2 linked regions of the Niveibacterium microcysteis genome follow. The main gene of each other region encodes a partner of the protein of the gene in region 2 in a complex. Links are inferred from orthologs where the notes say so. Each region holds a gene or a part of one and is shown on either strand. Other genes may lie near its edges. The genes, in order: cheY and fliM.

Region 1 (10,006 bases), 640 kb from region 2 along the record:
AGCCCCTCGATATAGTCCCCCGCACGGCGCTTGTCGCCCGATACGACCATCCAGCCGGCACGATAGCCGCAGGAACGGTAGTTCTTCGAGAGGCCGTTGAAGGTCACGAAGAGCACATCGTCGGCCAGTGACGCGATGCTGGTATGTACTTCGCCGTCAAAGAGCGTCTTGTCGTAGATCTCATCGGCGAACACGATCAGGCCATGCTCGCGGGCGATGTCGACAATGGCTTGCAGCGTTTCAACCGGATACAGCGCCCCCGTCGGGTTATTCGGATTGATCACCACGATGCCCTTGGTGTTGGGCGTGATCTTGCGGCGGATATCGTCGAGGTCAGGCAGCCAACCCGATGCCTCATCACACAGGTAATGCCGCGGCGTACCACCCGACAGGCTCACCGCGGCGGTATAGAGCGGGTAGTCGGGCGCCGGCAGGAGCACCTCGTCACCTGAGTTCAGGAGCGCCTGCATGCTCATTACAATCAGTTCAGACGCGCCATTACCGATGTACACGTCGTCCACCGTGACACCAGTGATGGCCTTTTCCTGCGTGTAATGCACGATCGCCTTGCGCGGCGCGAACAGACCCTTGGAATCGGTGTAACCCGCGGCGTCCGGCAGGTTACGGATCATGTCCTGCACGATCTCATCAGGGGGCAGCAGGCCGAACGGGGCAAGATTGCCAATGTTCAGCTTGATGATCTTCTGCCCCTCTTCCTCCATTTGCCGTGCACGCGCCAACACCGGGCCGCGGATGTCGTAGCACACGTTGGAGAGCTTCGCCGACTTGTGAAGCGGGCGCGCGGCGCGGGCGGCGGCCACCGGCTCAAGTCCGTGTTCGCCCGTAATCCGCAACAGATTTCCCGCAGTCATAGTCTTCTCCAAGCGTCATCCGCCCTCGACTGAACGCCAAGGCGCGGCAAATCAAAAGGTTATAATCGTAGCCAAGCCTCACCACTGCCGCAATCGCGGTGCAACAAACGATGAAACTCAACCTCGATCTGTCGGCTGGAACCAACGTCGTGACTGCGCACGGAGCGGGCTTCATCGCCATCAACGGTCAGCGATATACAGCGAGCCTGGTTGTCGGCCCCCAGCTGCTGGACACCGCGTGGGGCAAGGATCGCTTCGAATCGCTCACGATTGACGACTTTGCCGCCCTCGCAGACCACGAGGCAGTCATTACCCTGATTGGCACCGGCCAGCGGCAGCGCTTTCCGTCGCCCCAAATGCTCAGGCCTTTGATCGACGCGCAGCGTGGTTTCGAGATCATGGACACCGCGGCAGCATGTCGGACCTACAATATCCTCGCCGCGGAGGGCCGTAAGGTGATCGCGGCAATGATCATTGAATCAGCAGCTTAGCGACATACGTTTTTCGGCCATTTGCGGGGCACGATCCGGCTCGGCTACTCTGGTGCGGAATCCACCCATGGAGACCGCGATGACAGGATCGAAAGCGCCCGAATTCTCCCTCCCCGCGACCGGCGGCAAGACGATCAGTCTCGCTGATCTTGCCGGTCACACAGTGGTGCTCTACTTCTACCCCAAAGACAACACGCCCGGCTGCACAACCGAGGGCGAGAACTTTCGCGACCTGCACGATGAGTTCGTGAAGCGTGGCGCCATGGTTCTTGGGGTTTCACGCGACAGCATCAAGTCGCATGAGAATTTCAAGAGCAAGAAAGAATTCCCGTTCGACCTGCTGTCCGACCCGGACGAGACGCTGTGTGAGGCGTTTGGCGTCATGAAGCTGAAGAACATGTACGGCAAGCAGGTCCGCGGCATCGAACGCAGCACCTTCGTCATCAATGCGAAAGGAGAGATCTGCCGCGAGTGGCGCGGCGTCAAGGTTCCCGGTCACGCGCAGGAAGTGCTCGACTTCGTCACGTCGCTCTGACCCCTTCTGTCTTTCGAACTTACGCGGAAGCTCTAGCTCATGAACGCAAAACGCCAGCCAGCCAGCACAGCCGCCAAGACGAAGCTCTTCGTGCTAGACACCAACGTCTTAATGCACGACCCGAACTGTCTATACCGGTTCGAAGAACACGACATCTTCATTCCCATTCAGACACTGGAAGAACTCGACGCCCACAAAAAAGGCATGTCCGAGGTGGCGCGCAACGCGCGCCAAGCGAGCCGCATGATGGATGACATCGTGACCTCCGCACCCGACGGCATCGAGACCGGCATCGAACTGACGGAACCGTCGCGAGAACTCGCAACCGGCCGCCTTTTCCTGCAAACCGAGGCGATTCCGATCCAACTGCCGGTGAACGTACCGACAGCCAAGGCCGACAACCAGATTCTGGCGGTCGTTCATTACTTGGCGACCAAGTTCCCGAAGCGGCCAGTCATCCTGGTGTCGAAAGACATCAACATGCGCATCAAAGCCCGCGCTATGGGGCTCGATGCACAGGACTACTTCAACGACAAAGTCCTGGAAGACACCGACCTGCTCTACACCGGCGTCAGAGAGTTGCCCGCGGATTTCTGGGATACGCATGGCAAGGACATGGAGTCGTGGAAGGAGAACGGCCGCACGTTTTACAAGCTGCGTGGTCCGCTTTCCGCGGAGTTGGTCGTCAACGAATTTGTGTATCAGGAAGGCGAACGGCCGCTCTACGCACTGGTAAAGGAAAGGACTGGGCCGACCGTCGTCCTTGAAACGCTGATCGACTTCTCGCATCAGAAGAACAACGTCTGGGGCATCACGGCACGAAACCGGGAACAGAATTTCGCGCTGAATCTGCTGATGAACCCGGACGTAGATTTCGTCTCGCTGCTCGGCCAGGCTGGCACTGGCAAGACGCTGCTCACGCTCGCGGCGAGCCTGACTCAGGTGCTGGAAACCAAGCGCTACAGCGAAATCATCATGACGCGCGTGACCGTGCCGGTTGGTGAGGACATTGGTTTTCTACCTGGCACCGAGGAAGAAAAGATGGCGCCATGGATGGGCGCGCTCGAGGACAACCTTGATGTGCTCAACGGCAACGCCGAAGAGGGTGGCCACTATGGTGGCGAATGGGGGCGCGCCGCGACACGCGATCTCATCCGTACCCGGATCAAGATTAAGAGCCTCAACTTCATGCGGGGTCGCACCTTCATCAACAAATTCCTGATCATCGACGAAGCGCAGAACCTAACGCCCAAACAGATGAAGACGCTGATCACACGTGCCGGCCCAGGCACCAAGGTGGTCTGCCTCGGCAACATCGCGCAGATCGATACGCCGTATCTGACCGAGGGGAGCTCAGGCCTGACCTACGTGGTGGATCGCTTCAAGGGCTGGGCTCATAGCGGCCATATCACCTTGCAGCGAGGCGAGCGCTCGCGGCTTGCCGACTGGGCAGGGGAAGTTCTGTGAGTGACGCGCCGCGCCCGGACTCCGCCGCGGCGCGGCGCCATTGGAGGCGCACGCTCGCGCTGACGCTGGCGCTACTGGCGGTATGGTTTGTTGTAACGCTGGTAACCAGCTTCATGCCCGAGCGCTTGAACGAATGGGAATTTCTCGGGTTTCCGCTTGGCTTTTATTTCGCAGCGCAGGGCGCGCTGTTGATCTACCTGGCGATTGTGGGCGTGCACACTTGGGCCATGAATCGCCTCGATCAGCGGTACAAAGACGCGCGGGACGAATAAGCCCCTTCGTCGCCCTCAGATCACTTAGGCAGCGAAGCGACGCTCACCGGGGACGGCATCGTCCAGCACCCAATTGCGAACCGCCGTGCGGCCAGGCAATTGCTCCACCCGCCAGTGGGCGAGCTTCACGCCCGTGCCCGCCAGTTCCGCCAGGGCACGCGAGCGAGCCGGATGTGACGGCTCACCTGCTCGGTCGAGGACCACGACGGCCACAGGCCGGAAGTCCTTTCGGCAAACAACGAAGTCCAGCACAGCCAGCCCAAGATGCTCCCCGCGGGGCAAGAGCTTTGCGCTGCTAACGTGGGTCAGCACTTCAAATTCGGGGAGCGCAACCTTCAAGAGCAGGTAAACAAGCCGCTCTTCCCGTGCAAGCAGTTCCGTTTCCATCGGACTTGCCTTATTCGTCTTGGGAGGCTGCACGGTATTCGGCGCGGCATCCGGCGCTTTGTTCGGTCCACCGAGGTCGGCCGATGCGGCGAGGAGGAACTGCTCTTCCCTCGACGACGCATGCATGCGTGATACCTGGATCGCGCGCATGCAGCGGCGTACAGACCAGACACCAAGCACAACGAAGCCGAGAAATAGCAGGTAAGAAAACACCTTCATGGCGGGGGACCCAGGCGGCGAGACAATGGGCGGGATTTTATGGGTATTCCAACGGAATGCCTTGATTTAGCCGGCAATCCGCGACCAACGGTAACATCTAGGTACACGTCAACACAAAATCAAGGGTTTACCGGTCACACCTGCCAAGTTATAGTCGCGTGATGCGCATAAAAACAACACTCTGTATTGCATGTCTGGCGATCTTTGCCGGACAAGCGCTTGCCGCGGAGCCGCCGGAGCACGTTCCGGGTGCGCCGGCTGCATTGACCTCAGAGTCGATTGTGGCGCACTCGGAGTCGCTCCTCGATCGCGCATCGCGCGGCGCCGGTGACCTGATGAATTCCGGCCTTCAATACCTTGGTATCCGCTACCGTTTCGGTGGCAACTCGGCCGAGACCGGATTTGACTGCAGTGGCTTGGTTCGCCGCGTGTTCATGGATGCGCTCGGTCTGAATCTGCCCCGTACGGCCAAGGAAATGGCCAATACCGGCGAGCGGATCAATCCTTCCGAGCTCAAGCCGGGCGATCTGGTGTTCTTCAACACCATGCGTCGTACCTTCTCACACGTCGGCATTTACCTTGGCGACAACCGCTTTCTCCATTCGCCGTCGGCTGGCGGCAAGGTGCGCGTGGAGAGCATGTCTGACGACTACTGGCGCACGCGCTTCAACGGCGCCCGTCGGGTCGTAGACCAGCCTGAATTGCGCTCGGCCGAAACCAATATCCGCTGATTGGAATTAACGTGGCGACCGTATCGCCACGCTGCCGCTCGGCAACAGCGGTCACATCTGATGCTTGGCCCCGTGCGCCGTATTGACCGTCTCGCCGATAGGTTCCGCGGCCGTAGGCAGCCGCGAGAAGGCAAGGTCAAGGGCATCAAGCCGCTCTGAAATCATCTGGGCAAGCCGCTGTGTCACCTGATCGGCGTTCGGTGTCGTGGCGCGCATCAGCTCTATCTCATCCTGCAACTGCCAAAGCTTGGCCTGGCGCTCGGGATCAGTGCCACTGATCATGCGCTCGATCAACTCTCGCCTTGCCGCCACGAAGCCGGCAACGTCGGTCTGCGCCAAAACCTTGAGATGACGAAATTCGGTGTCGGTCATGGCGATGGCTCCGACGACGGGATGGAATGTCATCCTACGCCCTGCGCCGCACAGAACCAACAGCCAATCGTGCACCAAGCACCACAAAAAGGACGGGCCCACCAAGGTGGGCCCGACGGTTCAAAACCCTGACAAGCGATCCGTCATGCGGCGACCGGCAAACGATCCCGCAACAGCGCCTTTCGGGTCGTGCCGCCTTGATCCGACGAGCTGCCGAGTAGCTCTTTCATATCGAGAATGAGCACGATCTGCCCGTTCGACAGCGTCGTCACGCCCGCCACGCCCTTCGGACGGAAGGCATCAAGCGACTTGATCACCGCGTCTTCCCGGCCCGCGAACGAGTCGATCGCCAGCACGTAGTTGCGCTCGGCCGTCTGCATGAGTACGCCGTACTCGGCGACGTGCTCCTGCGGCCAGCCCAGCAGGCCAGATAGCGTGTAGATCGGCAGCACTTCGCCACGCACCACCATCGTCGCGCGGCCACCAACCTCCTGCACATGCTGTGCTTCGATCGGCAGGATCTCGCGCACCATCGACAGGGGCACGGCGAAAGGCTGCTCCGCAAGGCGCACCACAAGCACCGGCAGAATTGCCAGAGTAAGCGGCAGCGAAATGATGAAGGTCGTGCCCTTGCCTTGCGTCGAGCGGATATCGATCGTGCCGTTGAGCTTCTGGATATTCGTCTTCACCACATCCATGCCAACGCCACGCCCGGACACGTCCGACACAGCCGATGCGGTGGAGAAGCCGGGGAGGAAGATCAGGTTGTAGCTCTGACGTTCATCCATGGTGTTGGCCTCTTCATCAGTGATGAGGCCTTTCTCCAACGCTTTGGCGCGCAGCCGCTCGGCGTTCATGCCACGCCCATCGTCTGCGACGATGATGACAATGTGGTCGCCTTCCTGACGCGCCTCAAGGCGCACTACGGACTTGTCCGATTTCCCTGCCGCGAGACGTTCGTGCGTCGGCTCGACACCGTGATCAACCGCGTTGCGGATCAGGTGGATGATCGGATCGGAGAGATCCTCGATCATCGTTTTGTCGATTTCCGTTTCCTCGCCGCTGAGCATCAGCTCAACATCCTTTCCGAGGCTGCGGGCCAGATCGCGGGCGATTCGCGGATATTTCTGGAACAAACGGCCGATCGGCTGCATGCGCGTCTTCATGACCGCGTTCTGCAGATCAGAAACCAGCAGATCGAGCTGGCTCACTGCCACGTCCAACGCGTGCAGCGTTTCCGAGTCGCTGCGGCCGTTCAGAATGTCAGAACGCAGTGCGTTGAGCCGGTTCTTGGTGAGCCCGATTTCACCGGACAGGTTCAAAACCTGATCGAGGCGAGAAGTATCCACGCGGATCGAGTTGTCGCGAGTGCGCTCAACCTCGCGCCGGCCAGTCGGCCCGCTATAGCCCGGCTTGTCGCTGGCACGTCGCCCGATTGCGGCCTTGATGATCTCGTCGGCAGATTTGCCGTCGAGGTCGTGCGAAGGATCTGCAACAGTAACAACAGCGGCCGGCGCGGCGGCCGGGGCCACTGCTGACGAGGGCACGCCAGTCACGGCTTCGTAAAGCGCATACCAGTCGATGCCGTCGTCGCCAACCGGATGGTGCACAACCACCGGCGCCACCGGAACCAAGGCTGTCTCGGCCTTCGGCGCGGGAGCCGGTGCCGGCGCCGGAGCGGCTGGTTTGGCCGCACCGCCAACCAGATTCCCAGCAATCGCCAGCTTCAGCTGCGAGATCAAATGCGGGTCCGCAGCGGATGGCTGCTGGCCGCGCTCAAGCTCGTTGAACATGTCGCGCACCGCGCCGGTCGCGGCGAGGATGACGTCCATCGCATCCGGCGTAATCGCGAGTTCCGCGTTACGCAACTTGTCGAACAGGTTCTCGGTCAGGTGGCACAAGGTCACCAGCTCGGTCGCATTGAGGAACCCGGCACCACCCTTGATCGTGTGGAAGCCGCGGAAGATCTCGTTGAGCAAACCGGTGTCGTTCGGCGTGCGCTCAAGATCGACAAGCTTGTTGTCGACGCCTGATAGCAGATCACCCGCTTCGATCAGGAAGTCCTGAAGGAGATCTTCCATCCCCGCAAAATCGCTCATAGCTCGCTCCGAATCACCGATGTCTTACGCCAGTCCGGCTCTAAGTCGGTCATGCAACGCTGTCAGAAGCCCAGGCTTTCGAGCAGATCGTCCACCTGCTCCTGGTTCGTCACGACATCCTCGCGCCCTTCGCTGCTGACCACCGGGCCATTCAGCAGGCCTTCGCTGGCCGACGAGCGCTTGTTCTCCGGCACCACCTGCAGCAGCACGTTCACCAGGCCCTCTTCCAGTACTGCAGCCATGTCGACGATCTTCTTGATCACCTGACCGGTCAGATCCTGGAAGTCCTGCGCCATCATGATTTCGAGCAACTGTTCATTGACCAGTTTGCTGTCGTCGGCGACCTGACCAAGGAAGCCGCGGGTCTCCTGAGCAAGGACCTTGAACTCTTCGACCGACAGCTCCTTCGCGTAGAGCTTGTCCCAGCGTTCGCGCAGCTGACGCGACATGTCTTCCTGCCGATCCTGGATCGGCTGCGCGATGTCGGTCGCGTTGAGCACGCGGCTCGCAGCCTGCTCGGTCATCGTCGCGATGTAGGAAAGGCGCTGGCGTGCGTCGGGGATCTGGCGTGCAGTTTCCTCCAGCATCCGGTCGTAACCCAGCTCGCGCAAGGTGTCGTGCAGCATCCGCGTCATCTGGCCGATCTTCGTGAAGACCGATTCCTGGCGCTCCTCCGGTGTCAAGGGCTCCGCCGGTACCTCGCGCGCCTCGCCCTCAAGAACGTCCTGCCCGCCCGCATTGAACTTCGACGCTACATCGTCGAAGAGATGCTGCAATTCGTCGCTGTCGCCTTCGTCGGCAGGCGGACGGGGCGCTGCGGCCTCGCTCGCGATGCTGTCGAACAGCTCCTGCAGTTCGTCGTTGTCACCTGATCCGTCATTCGCTGGCCGTTTTGCCATTTCCGGCTCCTGTTGGTCTTTCACACCGAATGCGCAGCGCAAAGAAAGCCGCGCCGCACACCACGCATGTCGCGGATTAGCCCGCCTTGCCCATTTTTTCGAAGATCTTCCCCATCTTTTCGGACAGGGTCGCCGCGGTGAAAGGCTTCACGATGTAGCCACTCGCACCGGCCTGCGCAGCCATGATGATGTTTTCCTTCTTGGCCTCTGCCGTGATCATCAGAACGGGCAGATCCTTCAGCGCAGAACTCGAGCGGATCGCTTGCAGCAACTCAATGCCGGTCATGTTGGGCATGTTCCAGTCGGTGACGACGAAGTCGAATCCACCGCCTTGCAGTTTCTGCAAGGCAACGGCGCCGTCTTCCGCCTCATCGACGTTTGTGTAGCCCAATTCCTTCAACAGGTTGCGGACGATGCGACGCATCGTCGAAAAGTCATCAACCACGAGGAATTTCATCTTGGGATCGGACATATTTTTCTCCGGGGTTATTCCCTGTGCGACTTCATCAGATATGGGCGCAGCGTCTCGGCGAGCACCTCAGCATCGAACTTTGCCACATACGCATCGACACCGACTGACTTGCCCATTGCTCGATTCGCTTCCGAGGAGAGGGACGAGTGCATGACCACCGGGATCCCCTCAAAACGAACGTCGCTCTTGATATTGCGGGTCAGCACGTAGCCGTCCATTTCCGGCATTTCCGCGTCAACCAGAATCAGGCTCAGTTCATCGGCAAGGCGGCGCTTCTGCAGTTGCGCATGGGAGGCCATGCCTTCGAGCCGGGTCCAAGCCTCAAAACCGTTCATCGCGTGCTTGTGGCGTACGCCAAGCTTGTCGAGCACCTCGACAATCTTCTTGCGAGCAACCGACGAGTCATCGACGAAGAAGATGTTCGATTCGACGTCTTTTCCAAGCGGGGCGATCTGCCCGATCGGCGCTTCGCCGAAGGTTTGCGCGAGGATCGTCTCGACGTCCAGGATCGACACCAGACGGCCGTCCGGCAGTTCGGTGATCGCGGTGATGAAGCTGACCGCCGACGATGAGACGTTCTCCGGCTGGCGAACCTTGTCCCATTCAACCCGGATGATGCGGTCGACATCGCTGACGAGGAACCCGAGCGTTCGCTTGCTGTACTCGGTCACCATCATCGAGCCGCCCAGACCCGCTTCGGGGCCATTCAAGCCAAGGATGCGACCCAGCGAGAGTACGGGAATGACGTTGCCGCGGAGCGAAATCAGGCCCTCCACCCCGGCAGGCATATTCGGTGCCTTGGTGATGAACGGCGTTTTCGAGACTTCGCGCACCTTGAACACGTTGATGCCGAAGGTTTCGGTCGTGCCGAGCGAAAACAGCAGGATCTCCATCCGGTTGGAACCGGCGAGCTTGGTACGCGCATCAACCGAATCGAGCAGATTGCTTTGTGCCTGGTCCATTTCGGTTCCCCTCAGAGCATGTCCTGGTCGCCGTCGATGTACTTCAACAGCGAGTCAGCCAGCCGGTGCGGCTCAAACTTGGAAACGTAGGCATCCACACCCACTGATTTGCCGAGCGCCTGGTTCGACATGCCCGACAGCGAGGAATGCATGAGGATGGGTATCCCCTCGAAACGTGGGTCCGACTTGATCTTCTTCGTCAGGATGTAGCCATCCATTTCCGGCATC
Region 2 (9,943 bases):
GCAGGGATGCAAGCTTGCGCTGGAAGTCACCCTCGATCGGGGCAGGCGGCGCACTGCGAGGGACCTCGGCGGTGTCGAGTGTCTGCAGTGCGGTGATGCGACCGGGCGCAACGCCCAGCACCAGAACCTTTTCGCCCAGTTCGACCAAGACGACGCGCTCGCGTGGCCCGACCGCGGTGCCTCCGATGATGCGCAGCGTTGCCTGGCCGCTGCCGCTACGCGCCTGAAGCCGTTTGACGACATGCAGCAGGCCGTAGAGGCTGGCAAGTACCACGGCGAGCCCGAACAGCATCGACAGCAGACTGCCACCTGCATCGGCGACTGCGGCGGACGCCGAAGCGGGCGCAAGCAGGGCTGCGAGCAACGCGGGAAGAGACAGGCTTGAAGGTTTGGACATCGCGGTATCACCGGCTGGATATGCGATGCCATTTTGCGGCCGGCAAGAATTGCCGGCCCGCGGATTAGCGCGGGAAAGCGGGCCCTATTCCGATGCTTGGCGGGCGCGCTTTCCGTTGGCCTGGGTGTTCGCCGGCGTTCAGATCGTGCCAGCACCCATCATGGACAGGACTGCTTGCTGACCGTCAGAGGCCGCGAACCTTACGCATGCGCTCCGACGGCGTGATGATGTCGGTGAGACGGATACCGAACTTGTCGTTGACCACGACCACTTCGCCCTGCGCGATCAACGTGCCGTTGACCAGCACATCCATCGGTTCGCCCGCCAGCGCATCGAGTTCGACAACCGAGCCGTGGGCCAACTGCAGCAAGTTGCGGATCGAGAGTTTCGTGCGACCGAGTTCGACGGTGATCTGGACTGGGATGTCCAGAATCATGTCGAAGTCGTTCATCGACGTCGGTTTTTCTCCTGCGCCGAATTCCGGAAATGCGGCACGAGCGGGCTCTGGCGGTGGCGGTTCGGCCATCGCCGCATCCGCAACCGCCTGCTCCTGCATTGCGGCTGCCCAGTCGTCTTCACTGATTTGTTCGTCTTCAGCCATCATGGCCTCCCAGTTTGGCCGCGATCAGGTTGATCTCGCGGTCCTCCGGCGGCACCAGCCGTTCGATTCTCACGGCGTGATAGCCGTGGCTGATGCCGTGTTTGCCCTCGAAAGCCGGTACGCCATCCACATGGCCCTGCACCAGCTCCGGTATGTCGAGCGGAATGATGTCGCCCACCTTGAATTGCACGACGTCGCGGAGCCTGACCGTTGTCTTCGCGAGGTCCACCGTGAGGTCGAGCTCGATGCTCTGGATCTGCTTCGTCATCAGGCCAACCCACCGCTTGTCTTGCGTGAGGTGGTCAGACTGCATCGTGCTGTAGAGCAGATCGCGGATCGGTTCGACGGTGGAGTAGGGCAGGCACAGGTGCATGTCCGCCTGCGTGCCGCCGAATTCCAGCGCGAAGTTCATCGACACCACGATCTCGCTTGGCGTCGCGATATTGGCGAACTGCGGGTTCATCTCCGAGCGGACGTACTCGAACTGGATGCCGAACACCGGCGCCCAGGCCTTTTCCATCTCGCTGAATACCACCTGCAACAAGCCGCGGATGATGCGCTGTTCGGTCGCAGTGAAATCGCGCCCTTCAACCCGGGTGTGGAAGCGTCCGTCGCCGCCGAACATGTTGTCCACCACGAGGAACACCAGGTTCGGATCGAACACGATCAGGCCGGTGCCGCGCAGCGGCTTCACCATGATCAGGTTCAGGTTGGTCGGCACCACCAGGTTGCGTACGAACTCGCTGTACTTCTGCACCTTGATCGGCCCCACCGATACTTCGGTGTTGCGGTGCATGTAGTTGAAAAGCCCGATGCGCAGGTTGCGCGCAAAGCGCTCGTTGATGAGCTCCATCGTGGGCATGCGCCCACGAACAATCCGTTCCTGCGTCGCAAGGTTGTAGTTGCGTATGCCGCTGGTGTCGGTGTCGCCCTGGTCGACTTCATCGGTTTCACCGGTGACGCCACGGAGTAGCGCATCGACCTCTTCCTGCGAGAGAAAGTCTTGAGCCATGGTCGAGTCCCGGTCTGTCCCGTATTGTCCTTACTGGACGATGAAAGAAGTAAAGAGCACGGACACGATCGGCCCGCCCTCGTCGTGATCAGCGCCTTTTTTCTTCTTCTTGGGCGGCTCATAGCCCAGCGAGGTGTTCGCCTCCGTACGGATCTCCGCGGCGAGGGCCTCGCGCCCTTCGGGGTTGGCGATCTCGGACGCTTTCTTGCCCGACAGCAGCATCAGGATGCGATGGCGAATTTCGGGCATCAGCAGCTTGATCTGGTCGCCGGTGTGTGTGTCCGCCACGCGGAACGAGAGCACCACCTGCAGGTACTGCTCGCCGTTTTCCGGCTGCAGGTTTACGACGAAGGGTTCCAGCGGCACGAACACCGGCGGTGCCTTCGGATCGGCATGGGCAGCGGGTTTTTCCTCGTCGGCTTGAGCTTCTTCACCTTCGGCCGCAGCCTTCTTCTTCTTGCCCAGCAGGAGGAAAGCACCGCCTCCGGCAAGCGCGAGCCCCACCACCGCCGCGACGATGATGATCAGCATCTTCTTGCTCTTCTTCGGGGCGGCTTCGCCTTCGGCTGCAGGTTTGGCGGGCTTGCTGGACATTACAGAAATCCTTCTCGATCAGTCGGTGAGGCCTGACGGTACCTGAGTGTTTCCGGACTGAGGTACCGCTAGGGATGATTATTCCCTCTGTCTACGGCCATCAAAGCGCCGAACTGAGGCCTTCCGGACCGGTAATTCAGGCAAACGTATCAACCATGCCGCGGCCTGACTGCGACCAGGCCGGGCGGGCCAAGCCTACAACCTCGGCCGTGTCGTCCGCCGCGACCTGGCGCGCGCCGCGTTGGGGGCCACCCCAGCTGCGTTGTTCCTGCGACGGATCGTTGGTGCCGTTCGCACTCACGTTGACCTGGCCCAGGTTGAGCCCAGCGTCGGTCATCAATTCGCGCAGTCGTGGGATCGATTGTTCGATCGCCTCGCGTGCTGCTGGCGTAGCAGTAACGAAATGCGCCGTGGTCTGGTCGCCGTTTACGTTCAGCGTGATCTCGACGCGGCCCAAGTGTGGCGGCGTGAGGATCAACTCCGCGCGGCCAAGTTCCTTGCCGGCCATCCACACCATTCGGTTGCCCACGTCGTCTGCCCAGCCGCTTTGCGAAACCGGCGTGCGGACAGGGAACTGCGGGGCTTCGGTGCGTGCGGCCTCCGCCGTACGGTTGGCGAGCGTATCCGCCCAAGGTGACACCGTCGGTTGCGTCGGGGCACTTGCCTGAGCTGCCGTGTCCACGATGACAGCCTTGGTTTGCGCCGCTTTGCCGCTTGCTTCCGCGACAACCGCTGCGATGGGCTGCTTGGCCGAATCGCCAAGCGCGGTCAAGGCGGGGTTGGGCTTTTCGTCGCTCGCTGTCGCGGCCGTGCGATTGCTGGTCTGGGCCAAAAGTGCATTCGCCGCAGCGGCCTTGTCCGATGTGTCAGCCGAGGTTTCGCCATTGCTGCCTTGCGCGGCAGGAACTGCCGCAGCCGGCAGCGCTTTGCCGTCCAGCGGCAAACTGTCAACGGCTGTCGCTGATCCTGGAGAACCAGAGAGCCTATTCACGCGTGTGACTGAATCCTCGTTGCTTGGTACTTGGTTCTGCCGCGGAAGAAAGCGCCCTTCCACGGACGTTATGACCCCGTTCGCTGCCGCCTCGGTAAGCGCGGGCTGGTTAGAAGAGTCGACAGTTTGACTGGCTGACGACGGTGCTAAAGACGAAAGCAATGCAGCGGCGATTTGCGCGAGCCGCGCCGGATCGTCGGTGGCCGCCGTCGCATCGGTGTCTGAGCGGTCGCTCGCCTTGTCGCTCTCCGCCTTTTGCGTCTTGGCTTTGGCGCCATCCAGCGCATTGGCGAAGTTCGCCGGCTTGCCGTTGTCGGTGCTTGATTCGGCGGCATTTGCCGGCAGATTCGCCTGCGCCGGCGCGGTGTTGCTCACCGGGGCGGGCATTGGGCTTGGGCTCACGTTCATTGCTGGCATGTTCTGCTCCTCGGGGCGGTTGCCGCCGGCTGTGTCAGCCAGCTTTCAGCAAGGCGCGTGCCAGCGGCTCAGGTCGGGTCCGCGGGCCCTTCGGGCGTGATCGAGCCGTTGCCCGGTGTACTGTCGGAATCGTCCTGGGCTTCTTCCTGCTTGGTTCGAAAGAGCTTGGCCGAATGCTCGTCGGTAATGCGTTGTTCGGCCCGCGATTCCTTGCGAAGGGCAACTGCTTGCTGGCGTGTGGCGAGGGTGTCAAAGGCCTTCTTGCGGTTGCGTTCGTCCACCCAGGCTTGCTTGCCGGCCACGACCTGCTCGCGGGCGCGCGCGACGATCTGTTCCTGCTCGAACACCGCTTCGTCGAGCTTTGCAATGAAGGTGGAGTAGTTGCGCCAGGCTTCGGGCGAGATGCCGGTCTGCGCGGCGGCGCGGAAGCGGTTGTGGTACTCCTCGCGGTACTGGACGAGGATTTCGAGCTTCTGCTCATGCGCCTGGCCGCTTGCGAGCAGTGCGCCAAGGCGCTTGGCCGCATCGTCCATGCGGCTCTGGGCAAGTTCGATCAGCGTTTGCAGTGCGTTGGACATGCGCGGGATGCAGCGAATCCGGCGGGGTGCCGGCTTTCAATATATACGCCGACAAGGCCGCGCGCGCAAAAGCACGCATCGGTTTGACCTGATCCGGCTATCACGGGCGATCAGGTTTCGACACCGAACAGCGTGTGCAGGGCAGCCAGGCTTTGCTCATAGCCGGCGCGCTCGTTGATGCCTTGCTGGAGGAAGGCTTCCAACTGCGGATAGGCGCGCACAGCCTCGTCGAGCAGCACATCCGACCCGGCTTGATAGGCACCGACGGCGATCAGGTCGCGCGAGCGCTGATAGCGCGAGAACAGTTGCTTGAAGCGCCTTACCAGCTCGAAATGCGAAGGCTTGATGAGGTTGTGCATCGCCCGCGAAATGGACTGCTCCATGTCGATCGCGGGGTAGTGCCCTTGATCCGCCAGTGCGCGGGACAACACGATGTGGCCGTCGAGGATCGCGCGGGCCGAGTCGGCAATCGGATCCTGCTGGTCGTCGCCTTCGGCCAGCACGGTGTAGAAGGCCGTGATGGACCCGCCCCCCTCTGGCCCGTTACCGGCGCGCTCGACCAACGCCGGCAAGCGCGCGAAGACCGACGGCGGGTAGCCGCGCGTCACAGGCGGTTCGCCGATCGCCAGCGCGATTTCGCGTTGTGCCATCGCGTAGCGGGTCAGCGAGTCCATGATCAGGAGCACTTGCTTGCCCTGATCGCGGAAGTGTTCTGCCACCGTGGTGGCATAGGCCGCCCCTTGCAGCCGCATCAGCGGACTGGTGTCTGCCGGTGCGGCCACGACAACCGAGCGCGCGCGCCCCTCTGGCCCGAGGTTCTGCTCGATGAACTCCTTGACCTCGCGGCCCCGTTCGCCAATCAGCCCGACGACGATGACTTCGGCCTCGGTGTAGCGCGCCATCATGCCGATCAGCACCGATTTGCCGACGCCAGAGCCTGCGAACAGACCCATCCGCTGACCACGCCCGATCGTCAGCAGCGCGTTGATGGTGCGGATTCCGACGTCGAGACTTGCTGCTATCGGGGCGCGGAGCAGCGGGTTGAACGGCCGGCTCTGCAGCGAACGGGTGTGCTTCACTTCGAGCGGCCCGAGACCATCGAGCGGCCGGCCGGCGCCGTCGACGACGCGGCCGAGCAGTTCATTGCCCACCGGCAGATGCTTCGCCCGGTCCGACGCGCGGCGCCGGGGTTCGACGCGTTCTGAGGTGCTCAGCTTGGGCTGTGCCGGATCGTTGGGTACCACTTGCGCGCCGGGCGCGAGGCCGAACACATCGTCGGTCGGCATCATGTACAGCTTGTCGCCCGTAAAGCCGACGACTTCGGCTTCCACCGACCCGCCGCCCGGGATCAGGATTCGGCAACCGGACCCAAGTGGTAGCTTCAGCCCCGAGGCCTCCATGACGAGGCCGTTGATCCGTGTCAGGCGGCCGGCGACCTGGTAGGGGGAGGCGACCGCCGCCATCTTGCGGCAGTCTTCCAGATAATCACGCCAGGAGTCGGCGAGGCGCGGCATCACTCATCCTCCCACGGATGTTCGCGCGAGAGGTTCTCGACCACCCGGCGCCAGCGCGTTGCGACCGTTGCGTCGAGCAGCGTGCCTGCAACTTCGATGCGGCAGCCACCGCGCTCGACCGAGTCGTCCTCCACGATGCGGTGACCCGCGTGGGCGTGCTGTTCGCCGAGGTATTGCCGTACCAGCGCATCGTCCGCCGAATTCACATGCAGCACCGCATGCTGCTGCGGCAACTGCGCCAGCGCTTCGCGAATCACGACCAGCAGGCTCTCGGGCCTTTGCTTGATCTGCTCCCGCACTACCAAACGCGCCACTTCAAGCGACAGCGCAAGGATCTCCGCGCCGATCGACTCGTCGAGATGATCAAGCGTGTCCTTGAACTGACCCAGCAACTGGTGCAGTTCAGCGGCCTCCAGTCGCCCGCGTGCGCTGCCTTCTTCGTAACCGATGTCGTAGCCGGCCTTGTAGGCTTCCTGATGAATCTGGTCGACCTCATCGGCCGTCGGCAAGTGGACGCCGGGTGCGATCTCGATCGGGCCGGTGGGAAGCTCCGGCTCCGGTTCGATGATCGGCTCGGCGACGGGCTCCGGCGCTGACGCCATGTCGATCGCTGGTTCGGGCTCGTCGAGAACCTGCGGCGCCGCAAAATCCTCGAACTGCACGCGGCGGTAGGCGCCGGTGGCCTGATTGGCGCGGATGACGAGTTCGTTTGCCATGGCTTATGCGGTTCCGCCTTAGACGAAGTCGTCGCCACCCTTGCCGCCGATGACGATCTGGCCTTCCTCGGCAAGGCGGCGGGCGATTTTGAGGATTTCCTTCTGCGAGGCTTCGACCTCCGAGAGGCGAACTGGGCCCTTCGATTCCAGGTCCTCGCGCAGCATTTCCGCCGCACGTTGCGACATGTTCTTGAACACCTTCTCGCGCATCTCCGGGTTGGCGCCCTTGAGTGCGATGACCAGCTGGTCGGACTGCACTTCGCGCAGAATCGTCTGGATGCCGCGGTCGTCGACGTCCATCAGGTTATCGAAGACGAACATTTCGTCGAGGATGCGCTGGGCCAGATCCGGGTCGTACTCGCGCACGTTGTCGAGGATCGCGGTCTCCGCCGCACTGCCGACAAAGTTGAGGATGTCCGCCGCATGGCGTACACCGCCGATCGACGTCTTCTTCAGCTGCGTCGAGCCCGACAGCACGCGGGTGAGTGCTTCGTTCAGTTCCTTCAGCGCAGTCGGCTGCACACCGTCGAGCGTTGCGATGCGCAGCAGCACGTCGTTGCGTTGGCGCTCGGAGAAATGCTTGAGGATCTCGCCAGCGTGGTCGAACTCAAGGTGCACCAGGATCGTCGCGATGATCTGCGGGTGTTCGTTCTTGATCAGGTCAGCCGCAGTCGCCGCATCCATCCACTTGAGCGACTCGATACCCGCCGTGTCCGAGCCCTGCAGCACGCGCGAGAGCAGGTTGGCGGCGCGCTCGTCGCCGAGTGCCTTGGTCAGCATGATGCGGATCTTCTCGTCATCGGCCTGCACCGGCGAACTCTTCGCGGCGTAGATCGCAACCTCGTTGATCAAGGCCTCGATCACTTCGCGGCCTTGCGGCGTCAGCCGGGTCATTGCGAGGCCCAGCTTCTGCACCTCACGCGGCGACATGTGCTTGAGGATGTCCGCCGCCTCGTCCGGCCCCAGCGTGAGCAGGAGCAACGCGGCCTTGTTGATTCCCTCTTCAGCGTCGCTCATTCGGCTGGCTCCCCATCCATTCCTTCATCAGCGTTGCGATCACCTTCGGATTCTTCACCGCGATCTCGCGCACCTTCGCGATCTTGCGATCGAAGCTCATGCGCGCGATCTCTTCCATCCGCACTTCCGGCGGCAGCAACTGGTCGTCCGGCACTTCGCCTTGCTCGTTGAGCGTGACCACGTAGCCTTCCTCCTCTTCTTCGCCGCCTTCTTCGCCTGCTTCGGCGCCTTCGGCCACCACCGGCGGCGGTGCGACGGTACGGACCAGCGGCCGCAGCACGCGCAGCCACAGGAAGGCTGCAACCAGGCCCAACAGGAGCCAGCGTGCCAGATCCAGCGCCATCGCGCGCAGTTCCGGATCCTTCCACCACGGCACTTCGTCGCCCTTGCGCAGCGATTCGGTGAAGGGCGCATTGGCCACGTTGACCGTGTCGCCGCGTGTTTCGTTGTAACCGACAGCTTCGCGCACGAGGTCGTTGACCTGCTTCATCTCGGCTTCAGACAGCGGCACGGTGCGAACGTTGCCTTTGGCGTCGCGCTCGCTGCGGTGGTTCACGACCACCGCGACCGAGAGGCGACGAACCTGGCCCAGCGCGCGCTTGGTGTGCTGCACCGTCTTGTCGAGTTCGTAGTTTGTCGTCGAGTTCTTGCTCGACGAAAGCGGCTGCGCCTGGTTGGCGGCACCCGGTGTGCCCGGGGCGGCGGGCGTCGTGATCGGCGCAGTCGCCGGCACAGGCGGTTGGTTGCTCAGCGCGCCAGGCACGCCGGCCGGCGCCGGCTGCATCGTGGTGTTATCCGAGAGCTGCTGGCTGCGGATCGCCTGGTTGGGGCTCGGATTCGGCTTGTAGCTTTCCGCCGTCTGTTCCTGCTGATCGAAATCCACGTCCGCGGTGACCTGGGCGCGCAGGTTGGCCTGACCAACGATCGGTTCCAGGATGCTCTCGATGCGGCGCACGAAGCGATCTTCGAGTTCGCGTACATACTTGATCTGCGTGGCATCGAGCCCGCTTGGGTCGGCCTTGGTCGTCAGCAGGTTGCCGTTCTGATCGATGACGCTGACGGCCGAGGCGGTCAGTTGCGGCACCGATGCCGAGATCAGATTGACGATGCCGGCGATCTGGCCGTTGTCCAGCGCGCGACCAGCATGCAGCGTGAGCACGACTGAGGCCGAGGGCTTCTGCTCATCGCGCAGGAAGGCGGTCTGTTTCGGAATCGCCAGATGCACACGCGCGTTCTGCACCGCATTGATCGAGCCGATGGTGCGGCCCAGTTCGCCTTCGAGGGCGCGCTGGTAGTTAACCTGTTCGAGGAACTGCGAAATGCCGATGCGGTTGCCTTCCATCAGCTCAAAGCCAACCGAACCGCCTTTCGGCAGGCCCTGGCTGGCCATGCGCAGGCGCAATTCCGCGGCTTGCTGCGCCGGCACCAGGATCGCCGAACCGTTGTCGGTGACCTTGAACGGCACGTTCTGCGCCTGCAGCGCCGTAATGATGGCGCCGCCGTCCTTCTCGGCCAGCCCGGAGAACAGCACCGCGTAGTTCGGTTGCTTGCTCCACAGCCAGACGCCGGTGAGCAGTGCGATCGAAACGGCAATCGCCGCTGCACCGGCAATTTTCTGGCGCGCGGTGAGGCGGTTGAAGTTGTCGCGGATCAGCTCAAGCGGCGATGTGGGCGGCGCGGGCTGGTCGGCAGTCAGTTCGGCTTCGGCCATGATCTTGACCTCTTGGGCGCAAAGGCCCTTTTCTGGATGGGTGCATTGTCTTGCCGCTGCCGCAAGTGCAAAGTCCGTTTAAGCGGCAGTTTTTGCCGCCTATTCGCCGCTTGTTGCCGGTCGCCTGCCATTAATCTGCGAGCAGGGCCGGAAAAAGGGTCCGAGACGCTCAACCAGATCATGCAAGAGACGATCCAGCCGCCGCTCGATGCCGCACAGCTCGCCGAGGCCTTCCGCCAGTTCTCGGAGGCCTCCGCACAGCTCACACAGGCCTATTCCGGGCTGGAACGCCAGGTTGAACGCCTGAACGAGCGCCTGACCGGGCTGCTCGCGGCGCTGCCCGCCGGCGTCGTGCTACTTGATGCGCAGGGGCGCATCGAGCAGGTGAACGCAGC

What was found.
Region 1: the proteins of fliM (region 2) and cheY are in contact, whole or in part, in a crystal structure (PDB 1F4V), measured with the Escherichia coli proteins. The link is inferred for Niveibacterium microcysteis from one-to-one orthologs.

The regions. Positions count from the first base shown.
Region 1 is NZ_CP071060.1:2,650,363-2,660,368, forward strand. The notes cover bases 7,119-10,006. They hold cheY (chemotaxis response regulator CheY), read right to left. Parts: upstream 8,817-10,006; coding sequence 8,421-8,816; downstream 7,119-8,420. Other genes in these bases: JY500_RS12080 (chemotaxis protein CheA), read right to left, coding at 7,119-7,445; cheZ (protein phosphatase CheZ), read right to left, coding at 7,508-8,344; JY500_RS12095 (chemotaxis protein), read right to left, coding at 8,831-9,778; JY500_RS12100 (chemotaxis protein), read right to left, coding at 9,790-10,006. Also shown: JY500_RS12040 (pyridoxal phosphate-dependent aminotransferase), read right to left, coding at 1-872; JY500_RS12045 (Mth938-like domain-containing protein), read left to right, coding at 983-1,363; JY500_RS12050 (peroxiredoxin), read left to right, coding at 1,443-1,898; JY500_RS12055 (PhoH family protein), read left to right, coding at 1,938-3,365; JY500_RS12060 (DUF4212 domain-containing protein), read left to right, coding at 3,362-3,637; JY500_RS12065 (hypothetical protein), read right to left, coding at 3,662-4,243; JY500_RS12070 (C40 family peptidase), read left to right, coding at 4,579-4,974; JY500_RS12075 (DUF3135 domain-containing protein), read right to left, coding at 5,026-5,346; more of JY500_RS12080, read right to left, coding at 5,490-7,118. UniProt on the Escherichia coli protein: Involved in the transmission of sensory signals from the chemoreceptors to the flagellar motors.
Region 2 is NZ_CP071060.1:2,021,429-2,031,371, forward strand. The notes cover bases 1-2,825. They hold fliM (flagellar motor switch protein FliM), read right to left. Parts: upstream 2,011-2,825; coding sequence 991-2,010; downstream 1-990. Other genes in these bases: fliO (flagellar biosynthetic protein FliO), read right to left, coding at 1-397; fliN (flagellar motor switch protein FliN), read right to left, coding at 582-998; JY500_RS09225 (flagellar basal body-associated protein FliL), read right to left, coding at 2,041-2,604; JY500_RS09230 (flagellar hook-length control protein FliK), read right to left, coding at 2,741-2,825. Outside these bases: more of JY500_RS09230, read right to left, coding at 2,826-4,012; flagellar export protein FliJ, read right to left, coding at 4,081-4,590; flagellar protein export ATPase FliI, read right to left, coding at 4,701-6,104; JY500_RS09245 (FliH/SctL family protein), read right to left, coding at 6,104-6,820; flagellar motor switch protein FliG, read right to left, coding at 6,839-7,837; flagellar basal-body MS-ring/collar protein FliF, read right to left, coding at 7,824-9,548; JY500_RS09260 (sensor histidine kinase), read left to right, coding at 9,729-9,943. UniProt on the Escherichia coli protein: FliM is one of three proteins (FliG, FliN, FliM) that forms the rotor-mounted switch complex (C ring), located at the base of the basal body.